Regions from separate parts of the Psychrobacillus sp. FSL H8-0510 genome, predicted to be linked through region 2. Evidence: a T-box and tRNA genes for the amino acid it is inferred to sense, from the RefSeq annotation. Region 2 holds a T-box; the other regions hold tRNA genes.
The links. A T-box is a leader RNA that pairs with one kind of tRNA and senses whether it is charged. The one in region 2 lies ahead of thrS (threonine--tRNA ligase), so its partner is inferred to be a tRNA-Thr.
Positions count from the first base shown of each region.

Region 1 (3,266 bases), 3.4 Mb from region 2:
TGCGCGCGCTTTACGCCCAATAATTCCGGACAACGCTTGCCACCTACGTATTACCGCGGCTGCTGGCACGTAGTTAGCCGTGGCTTTCTAATGAGGTACCGTCAAGGTACGAGCAGTTACTCTCGTACTTGTTCTTCCCTCACAACAGAGTTTTACGATCCGAAAACCTTCTTCACTCACGCGGCATTGCTCCATCAGACTTTCGTCCATTGTGGAAGATTCCCTACTGCTGCCTCCCGTAGGAGTCTGGGCCGTGTCTCAGTCCCAGTGTGGCCGATCACCCTCTCAGGTCGGCTACGCATCGTCGCCTTGGTGAGCCGTTACCTCACCAACTAGCTAATGCGCCGCGGGCCCATCCTGTAGTGACAGCCGAAACCGTCTTTTAACATCTCCCCATGTGAGGAAATGGATTATTCGGTATTAGCCCCGGTTTCCCGGAGTTATCCCAATCTACAGGGCAGGTTGCCCACGTGTTACTCACCCGTCCGCCGCTAAATCAGAAGAAGCAAGCTTCTTCGTCATTCGCTCGACTTGCATGTATTAGGCATGCCGCCAGCGTTCGTCCTGAGCCAGGATCAAACTCTCCATAATAGTTTACTTCCAGTATGCAGAGCACATTGAAAGCGAACAAATTAGAACTAGTTTAAAAGCTCATTTTGTTTTGCTGGCATCATCATTAAATGATGTCCAAAATTGTTTTGCTATCATCCTAACAAGTTAGTTGAAAGCTATGTTTCTTAACGTTTTGCATGTTCAGTTTTCAATGTTCATGGTGGAGCCTAGCGGGATCGAACCGCTGACCTCCTGCGTGCAAGGCAGGCGCTCTCCCAGCTGAGCTAAGGCCCCGAAAATAATAACTGGTCGGGAAGACAGGATTCGAACCTGCGACCCCTTGGTCCCAAACCAAGTGCTCTACCAAGCTGAGCTACTTCCCGTTATATGGTGCGCTCGGCAGGACTCGAACCTGCAACCTCTTGATTCGTAGTCAAGTGCTCTATCCAATTGAGCTACGAGCGCAATGTTTCAAAAAAGTGGTGCCGAGGACCGGAATCGAACCGGTACGGTAGTCACCTACCGCAGGATTTTAAGTCCTGTGCGTCTGCCAGTTCCGCCACCCCGGCACTTTAGTGAATCTTTGGAGCGGAAGACGAGGTTCGAACTCGCGACCCCCACCTTGGCAAGGTGGTGTTCTACCACTGAACTACTTCCGCTCGGTTATTAAATTAAATGGTGCGGGTGAAGGGAGTCGAACCCCCACGCCTTGCGGCGCTAGATCCTAAGTCTAGTGCGTCTGCCAGTTCCGCCACACCCGCAAAAAATATAATTCACTATAAAAAGTGATGAGCCATGTAGGATTCGAACCTACGACCCTCTGATTAAAAGTCAGATGCTCTACCAACTGAGCTAATGGCTCGAAAAAAGTGGTGCCGGAGAAAGGACTTGAACCCTCAACCTACTGATTACAAGTCAGTTGCTCTACCAGTTGAGCTACTCCGGCAGGAGTAAATATATGGTGGAGGATGACGGGCTCGAACCGCCGACCCTCTGCTTGTAAGGCAGATGCTCTCCCAGCTGAGCTAATCCTCCATGGGATATATAATTTTATTGCAAGCCCAGCGACGTCCTACTCTCACAGGGGGAAACCCCCAACTACCATCGGCGCTGAAGAGCTTAACTTCCGTGTTCGGTATGGGAACGGGTGTGACCTCTTCGCTATCGTCACTAGACTTGAATACTTTTGAAAGACATCCTTTATTATAACAACTCTGTAGAATAATACAAGAGTTATTTTAAAAAAGTTTTATTCTTTCAAAACTGGATAAACGACATTGTTACGTTAAACAAAATTTGGTTAAGTCCTCGATCGATTAGTATTCGTCAGCTGCACGTGTCGCCACGCTTCCACCCCGAACCTATCTACCTCATCGTCTTTGAGGGATCTTACTTACTTGCGTAATGGGAAATCTCATCTTGAGGGGGGCTTCGTGCTTAGATGCTTTCAGCACTTATCCCGTCCACACATAGCTACCCAGCGATGCTCTTGGCAGAACAACTGGTACACCAGCGGTGTGTCCATCCCGGTCCTCTCGTACTAAGGACAGCTCCTCTCAAATTTCCTACGCCCACGACGGATAGGGACCGAACTGTCTCACGACGTTCTGAACCCAGCTCGCGTACCGCTTTAATGGGCGAACAGCCCAACCCTTGGGACCGACTACAGCCCCAGGATGCGATGAGCCGACATCGAGGTGCCAAACCTCCCCGTCGATGTGGACTCTTGGGGGAGATAAGCCTGTTATCCCCGGGGTAGCTTTTATCCGTTGAGCGATGGCCCTTCCATGCGGAACCACCGGATCACTAAGCCCGTCTTTCGACCCTGCTCGACTTGTAGGTCTCGCAGTCAAGCTCCCTTCTGCCTTTACACTCTTCGAATGATTTCCAACCATTCTGAGGGAACCTTTGGGCGCCTCCGTTACACTTTAGGAGGCGACCGCCCCAGTCAAACTACCCGCCTGACACTGTCTCCTACCCGGGTTACGGGTATGGGTTAGAATTTCAATACAACCAGGGCAGTATCCCACCGACGCCTCCTCCGAAGCTGGCGCTCCGGGCTCTAAGGCTCCTGCCTATCCTGTACAAGTTGCACCAAAATTCAATATCAAGCTATAGTAAAGCTCCACGGGGTCTTTCCGTCCTGTCGCGGGTAACCTGCATCTTCACAGGTACTATAATTTCACCGAGTCTCTCGTTGAGACAGTGCCCAGATCGTTACGCCTTTCGTGCGGGTCGGAACTTACCCGACAAGGAATTTCGCTACCTTAGGACCGTTATAGTTACGGCCGCCGTTTACTGGGGCTTCAATTCGCACCTTCGCTTGCGCTAAGCACTCCTCTTAACCTTCCAGCACCGGGCAGGCGTCAGCCCATATACTTCACCTTACGGTTTTGCATAGACCTGTGTTTTTGCTAAACAGTCGCCTGGGCCTATTCACTGCGGCTCTTCTAGGCTATGAACCCAAAAGAGCACCCCTTCTCCCGAAGTTACGGGGTCATTTTGCCGAGTTCCTTAACGAGAGTTCTCTCGCTCACCTTAGGATTCTCTCCTCGACTACCTGTGTCGGTTTGCGGTACGGGCACCTTTCACCTCGCTAGAGGCTTTTCTTGGCAGTGTGAAATCAGGAACTCTAGACATACGTCCTCGCCATCACAGCTCAATGTTAAAGAATGCGGATTTGCCTACATTCACACCTTACTGCTTGGACATGC
Region 1 covers NZ_JBBOYZ010000001.1:92,879-96,144, reverse strand. The annotation lists rRNA gene MHI40_RS00500 (16S ribosomal RNA) at 1-591, opposite strand, end outside; tRNA gene MHI40_RS00495 (tRNA-Ala) at 771-846, opposite strand; tRNA gene MHI40_RS00490 (tRNA-Pro) at 859-935, opposite strand; tRNA gene MHI40_RS00485 (tRNA-Arg) at 941-1,017, opposite strand; tRNA gene MHI40_RS00480 (tRNA-Leu) at 1,033-1,121, opposite strand; tRNA gene MHI40_RS00475 (tRNA-Gly) at 1,137-1,211, opposite strand; tRNA gene MHI40_RS00470 (tRNA-Leu) at 1,229-1,313, opposite strand; tRNA gene MHI40_RS00465 (tRNA-Lys) at 1,342-1,414, opposite strand; tRNA gene MHI40_RS00460 (tRNA-Thr) at 1,423-1,498, opposite strand; tRNA gene MHI40_RS00455 (tRNA-Val) at 1,512-1,587, opposite strand; rRNA gene rrf (5S ribosomal RNA) at 1,612-1,727, opposite strand; rRNA gene MHI40_RS00445 (23S ribosomal RNA) at 1,849-3,266, opposite strand, start outside.
Region 1: it encodes a tRNA-Thr, which carries the amino acid that the T-box ahead of thrS (threonine--tRNA ligase) is inferred to sense. The anticodon was not compared.

Region 2 (3,266 bases):
ATTTGTTAGGGATTCATACGATTAAAACCATTCCAAATACAGAGGCAATTATCGCGGATTTAGAAAATGTTCAACAAGTTACTATAATTGGTGGAGGATATATTGGACTAGAAATGGCCGAAAACTTTGCTAGTATTGGAAAAAAAGTACGTATTATACAAAGAGGAGATCAGCTTGCCGGTATATTTGATCACGATATAGCATGTTTCATACATGAACATGCAAAGGCTCATAATGTAGAAGTGATATTAAATGAAGAGGTTCAATCTTTCACGGGAGATACGAGAGTAAGTGATGTGAGGACAGATAAAGGAAGTTACCCTACCGATTTAGTTTTAGTTGCCACAGGGGTTAAACCTACAACGGATTTTTTAGAGGGGACTGGCATTCAATTGCACCATAATGGAGCGATTGTAGTAAATAATTTTTTAGAAACGAATTTGGACGATATCTACGCAGCAGGAGATTGTGCAACTCATTTTCATCGTATTAAACAACTGAAAGATTATATTCCTTTAGGAACAACTGCTAATAAACAAGGGCGAATCGCTGGATTAAATATGATAGGTCAAAGGAATGAATTTAAAGGAATCGTTGGCACATCCATCATGAAATTTTTTGATTTGGCTCTTGGAAAAACTGGGTTGTCTGAGAAAGAAGCGGAGCAGCTCGGTATTTCCTATGACGTGCATACGCAGGAAGCCACGGACATTGCAGGGTATTATCCAGGTAAGGAAACGATGCATATGAAATTGATTTACAGGAAGGATGACCAACAAATTTTAGGGGGTCAAATTATTGGAGGAAATGGCGTAGATAAAAGGATTGATGTATTAGCAACTGCACTTTATCACCATATGACCTTTTCCGAGTTATTGGATCTTGATCTTGCATATGCCCCACCATTTAATGGGGTTTGGGATCCCCTGCAGCAAATGGCAAAGCGAAGTACTACCAAAAAAATATAACAGTAATGTTGACTATTTGAATTTTGTTGCATATACTTAGAAAAATCAATTAGTAACAAGCGAAGAAAAGGACATGGATCATTTAAATACTTCTTATCAGAGAATGGGGTCACCGACTGAAAGCCCTTAAAGAAATGCAAATGATTTACCACCTTGGAGCAATTATGGGGAACACATTTATGTAATTATCCATAATCGGGAAACCGTTATCTTACATGAGCGCAACAGAACTTTTATGTTGCAAATTAGGGTGGAACCACGACCACACTCGTCCCTTTACTGGGATGGGTGTGGTCTTTTTGTATATAAATTTAATATTCAAGCGAAGAAAAGGATATGAATTGTTTTAACTTTCTTATCAGAGAATGGGGTCACCGACTGAAAGCCCTTAAAGAAATGCAAATGATTTACCACCTTGGAGCAATTATGGGGAACACATTTATGTAATTATCCATAATCGGGAAACCGTTATCTTGTATGAGCGCAACAGATTTTTTTGTGTTGCAAATTAGGGTGGAACCACGACCACACTCGTCCCTTTACTGGGATGGGTGTGGTCTTTTTTGTTAGGAGAAAAATAGTAAATGGAGGAATTAAAGTGAAAGCAGAAGAAAGAGTAAGTCATCAAAATTTAGGGCAACAATTAGAATTGTTCATGTCGATGGAGGAAGCACCAGGAATGCCGTTTTATTTACCAAAAGGGATGATACTACGTAACGAACTGGAAAACCTGTGGAGAGAAAAGCATCAACGAGCAGAATATCAAGAGATTAAAACTCCTATTCTGATGAAACAGGAGCTTTGGGAAAAATCAGGGCATTGGGATCACTATCATGAAAATATGTATTTTGCAGATGTAGATGACCAAAAATATGCGATTAAGCCAATGAATTGCCCTGGAGCTGTTTTAATCTTCAATAGCAAACGAAGAAGCTATAGGGAGCTTCCGGTTCGATATGCAGAACTTGGATTAGTCCACCGCCATGAACTCTCTGGATCATTGAATGGATTATTACGAGTCAGAGCTTTCACTCAGGATGATGCTCATCTGTTTGTATTGGAGGAGCAGATTGAAAGTGAGATAGCGAAGGTACTAGACCTTGTGGATGAGTTTTACTCGGAGTTCGGCTTTAGCTATAAAGTAGAGCTATCCACTCGACCAGAAAATTATATGGGATCAGTAGAGGTTTGGGATCAAGCAGAGCAAGCGTTGGAAGCAGTTCTTCAGAATAAGCAGGTAGAATATCAGGTAAACGAAGGGGATGGAGCATTTTATGGTCCGAAAATCGATTTTCATATATTAGATGCATTGGGACGTAGCTGGCAGTGCGGTACTGTTCAACTAGACTTTCAAATGCCTGAAAAGTTTGACTGTAAGTACGTCGACGAACACAATCTATTGCGACAACCCATTATGATTCATCGTGCAATTTACGGTTCTATTGAGCGATTCATGGCTATTCTATTGGAGCACTATCAAGGTAGCTTTCCGCTGTGGTTATCTCCGGTTCAAGTTAAAATATTACCAATTGCCGATGCACATAAAGAGTATGCAGAGAACGTAAAGTGGCAACTTGAGCAAGATGGGTATCGAGTAGAGATAGACAACCGGGTAGAGAAAATCGGATTGAAAATTCGTGAAGCTGCAATGCAAAAACATCCGTATATGCTCATTATTGGGGATCATGAAATGGAAAATGGCGAAGTTTCTGTTCGACAACATAAAGTAGGTGTATTGGGAGAAATGAGTGTTTCAGCATTTATAGAGAAATTAAAAGAGGCTAGGAAAGGGTGAAATATTAAATATTGTCATACTAAAAGGATTTTCGGCTATATATAACGAATGAAACTCTATGGAGGTCGTATAATGGCAAAATGGATGTTATTGTTTGCAGGAATCGCTATTATAGTTGGAAATGCATGGGGAATATATTCAATGTATCAGCCAAAGGTGGGGCCAATTGGGAATGGAGAAATTGCCAATTATGTCTGGGTCAGTATTATTTTCAGTACGTTAGCTGGTGTAATAGCAATTGCCCAATTTGTAGCTTTACTTATCCATGATAATCATAAAAAAAGATTTCCAACATTAGAAACAGAACGATTTATATTACGCCCCATTGAAATTAGTGATGCAAAAGAGGTTTTCTATTATTTTTCAAAAGATGAGGTTACGAAGTATTATGATTTGGACACATTTGAAGACGTTAAAGAAGCAAAGGTATTAATAGGAAATTGGCAAAAGAAATATTTAAAAAAAGAGGGGATTCGCTGGGGGATTGCTACGAAGGAAGAGAA
Region 2 covers NZ_JBBOYZ010000001.1:3,525,372-3,528,637, reverse strand. The annotation lists gene MHI40_RS17910 (FAD-dependent oxidoreductase) at 1-968, shown strand, start outside; T-box leader at 1,022-1,247, shown strand; T-box leader at 1,285-1,510, shown strand; gene thrS (threonine--tRNA ligase) at 1,516-2,763, shown strand; gene MHI40_RS17900 (GNAT family N-acetyltransferase) at 2,836-3,266, shown strand, end outside.

Region 3 (3,266 bases), on a different contig from region 2:
GCTGTTTCAATACTGAAATCCTCTCCTAGATCATAACGAATCAATTCTTCTCCCGATGATTTGTCCATGATACGGATATACGAGTTGCTTACCATACCGAAGTTTTGGTGACGAGTTTCAGCGTCATTAATAGTCACGGCAAAGGTAATCTTTTCAATCGAAGATGGAACTGCTTGAATATCAATGTTGATCGTCTCATCATCGCCGTTTCCCTCTCCAGTAAGGTTATCGCCAATATGAACCACAGAACCATTTCCGCCTGTTGGATTATTGTAGAACACGAAGTCACTTGCTGCTGACACTTTACCGTTCGCGTCCAATAAAAATACGGATGCATCTAAATCGAAAGAATGTCCTCCATCATATTTATTAACATCCCATCCAAGACCAACCGTTGCATGTGATAATCCCGGATTATTTTTTGTTAAGTCTACCTTTTGTCCTTTTGCTAAGGAAACTCCCATTTACAAAACCTCCATTTTTTTGTTTATTCTTACGTTTTTATTGCGAGTATTGTGTATTTATGCGAATCTCTGGCAAATTTCGTTGACGGTTTTGTCTGTTGTTCCATCACCAGTTGCTGAAAACTTCCACTCTTGCCCATGACGATAGATTTCGCCGACAATAAGAGAAGTAAGGCCTTGATAATCATCCGAGAGATTGTATTTAACCAACTCGTTACCTGTTGTTGGATCAACGATTCGAATGAATGCATTGGAAATCATGCCAAAGTCTTGTTTTCGAGAAACGCAGCTGTAAATATTTACTACGAAGACGATTTTATCGTAAGAAGCAGGAACAGACTTCAAATCAACCGTTATTACTTCATCATCGCCGCTGCCTTTGCCTGTTAAATTATCACCAGAATGTATAACAGACTTGCAATTACTTTTTTTATTCATGAAATAAATCAAATCTTTCTTCGATTGGAACTTTCCATCTTGAAGCATGATGACAGATGCGTCGCAGTCAATCTGTGGAGTAAGAGCTGCTAAAAAACCTTTCTTTTTTGTTGACGAAGCAGAAGCAGAATCCCAACCCAAACCGACTTGAATGCGATCGAGTTGTGCATTTCCTTTTGTTAAGTCAATACGCTGACCTTTTTGTAAGCTCACTGTCATATTCTTAGCCCACTCCCCTTATTTTTTTTTAGATGAATCGGTTACAGAAGGAATAAGAGGTTATCTCATCTCTACCATTTATTATATACACTGTAGTAAACAATGTCAATAAATAATATTGGTTAATTGAATCGAAGTCATAGAAAAAATCGACTAGAATCGACATATTAAACCATTTATAACTGCATTTCAATCATTACAGATTTGTTACTATAGTACACAATAGTATAGTAACGTCATCTAAATTCGATGTAGATTCTGTTGAAAACCATTCGACCTAAAATACATCTAGTTTACTTCTAAACGAGACAAAAACGCCATCCATTATGGACGACGCTTATCTCTAACTCTTTCTAGTATGTGACGTGAGGGGGTCGAACCCTCGAATAGACCATTCACAGTGGCCCGTGTTAACCGCTTCACCAACATCACCACAGTTTTATTTGGTGCCGAAGACAGGACTTGAACCTGCAGCCCCCTGATTACAAGTCAGGTGCACTAGCCAATTGTGCTACTTCGGCATGTATGGTGGACAAAAGTGGTAACGATCCACCCTCTATGGATTTTCAGTCCATCGCTAATCCATCTCAGCTATTTATCCGTTATGGTGGATCTTGCAGGATTCGAACCTGCGACATGTCCGTTATGAGCGGACCGCTCTACCGCTGAACTAAAGATCCATATGGTGCGAGAGGAGGGAATCGAACCCTCACCTCCAGCTTGGCAAGCTGGCATTATACCATTAAACTACTCCCACTGGTTACAGAACTACATCGCTCTGCAATAGTTGGCTTACCCGACAAGACTTGAACTTGTAACCTTCTCCTTAACAGGGAGTTGCTCTACCGATTGAGCTACGGGTAAATAATTGGCTCCGACAACAGGGCTCGAACCTGTGACTTCCTGGTTAACAGCCAGATACTCTACCAACTGAGTTATATCGGAATAAGAAAGGCAGTCGTTGCTGCCCGAATTTTAGGATATTAGATGTTTCACCATCTTCGAAATTGTTGCGTTTTCTGCTTTACCAGATAGTACAGGCATGGCAATCTTCATTGCATCTCCCATACTCATTCCAGCTACGACACCACTCTGTATGAGAGCTGCTCGCACTTCATCTTCTGACATCTGGTTCGGAAGGTAACCGTATAAAATGTCGATTTTTGCATTCGCATCCTCCACGCTGTCTGTCCGACCAAGCTTTTCGGCTTCTGCCAGATAGTCTTTGGTCTGCTTGATCTCGCGTTGCACGATCTGGATTTCTTCTTTTTCATCCAAAGGCGAACGTTTTACTTTCTCAGCATTCTCCAAGCCTGCCTTCACGAGTTGTAGCACGCCTTTTTTCCGTGCGTCTTTCGCTTTCATTGCTTGGATTAGATCTTTCATGATTAAGTCTTTCATTTTCATTGTTCTTCCACCGACTTTCTGTATTTTTTTCTTAATCTATAATTGCATTGCGTTTATCTTTTGGACAATATTTAACTCATCGCAACCGTACAGTCCTGAAGAGTTTATATTATTGTATTCAATCACTTTAAATCCATCATCTGTTTCCGCAACATCAATAACAAAGGCCTTTGAGAGAGGAAACAAATCAATCATTTCTTTGGTATAAGCCATCAATTCTTCAGATGGTTTGTGATTAATATTTGTAGACTTCTCGACTACATAGCTTGAGGCTGTCACGATTTGTTGCTCAACAACGAAAAAGCGATATTCGGCTTTTATCTCTTTGACAGGTGAGATCATTAAAGTCTGTCCCACATACGCACTATTGACATCAGATTCTCTTTCTTGCCATGAAAGAAAATCTTCTAATGTGATGGTGAAACCAGTAAACAACTTTGTGTTTCCCGTCGGTCGGATGAAAAAGGAATCCCAAATAGGTTTTAGCCCCGACAGCTCCCCAACCACGAATTCGTTGTTTAACAGTTCCTTGCCGATTTTTTGTTTAAACACTTCATACTCAAAGTCTTCGCTCCAGAAAGAACCTGGCTTAAAATTCTCTGATTGTGCAACGTTTGCAAATTGTTTTGAACCGTAGACCATTATGTTTTCATTTTTTGTAAATTTTTTCAATATATCTGCTGAATTATCTTCAGGTATTCTCGTACCTTTATGGAGGACAGTTAAACTATAATCTTT
Region 3 covers NZ_JBBOYZ010000002.1:92,654-95,919, forward strand. The annotation lists gene MHI40_RS20130 (TerD family protein) at 1-464, opposite strand, end outside; gene MHI40_RS20135 (TerD family protein) at 522-1,121, opposite strand; tRNA gene MHI40_RS20140 (tRNA-His) at 1,481-1,553, opposite strand; tRNA gene MHI40_RS20145 (tRNA-Thr) at 1,566-1,642, opposite strand; tRNA gene MHI40_RS20150 (tRNA-Phe) at 1,648-1,722, opposite strand; tRNA gene MHI40_RS20155 (tRNA-Ile) at 1,727-1,801, opposite strand; tRNA gene MHI40_RS20160 (tRNA-Gly) at 1,805-1,878, opposite strand; tRNA gene MHI40_RS20165 (tRNA-Asn) at 1,910-1,985, opposite strand; tRNA gene MHI40_RS20170 (tRNA-Asn) at 1,991-2,066, opposite strand; gene MHI40_RS20175 (GatB/YqeY domain-containing protein) at 2,097-2,528, opposite strand; gene MHI40_RS20180 (ATP-grasp domain-containing protein) at 2,565-3,266, opposite strand, start outside.
Region 3: it encodes a tRNA-Thr, which carries the amino acid that the T-box ahead of thrS (threonine--tRNA ligase) is inferred to sense. The anticodon was not compared.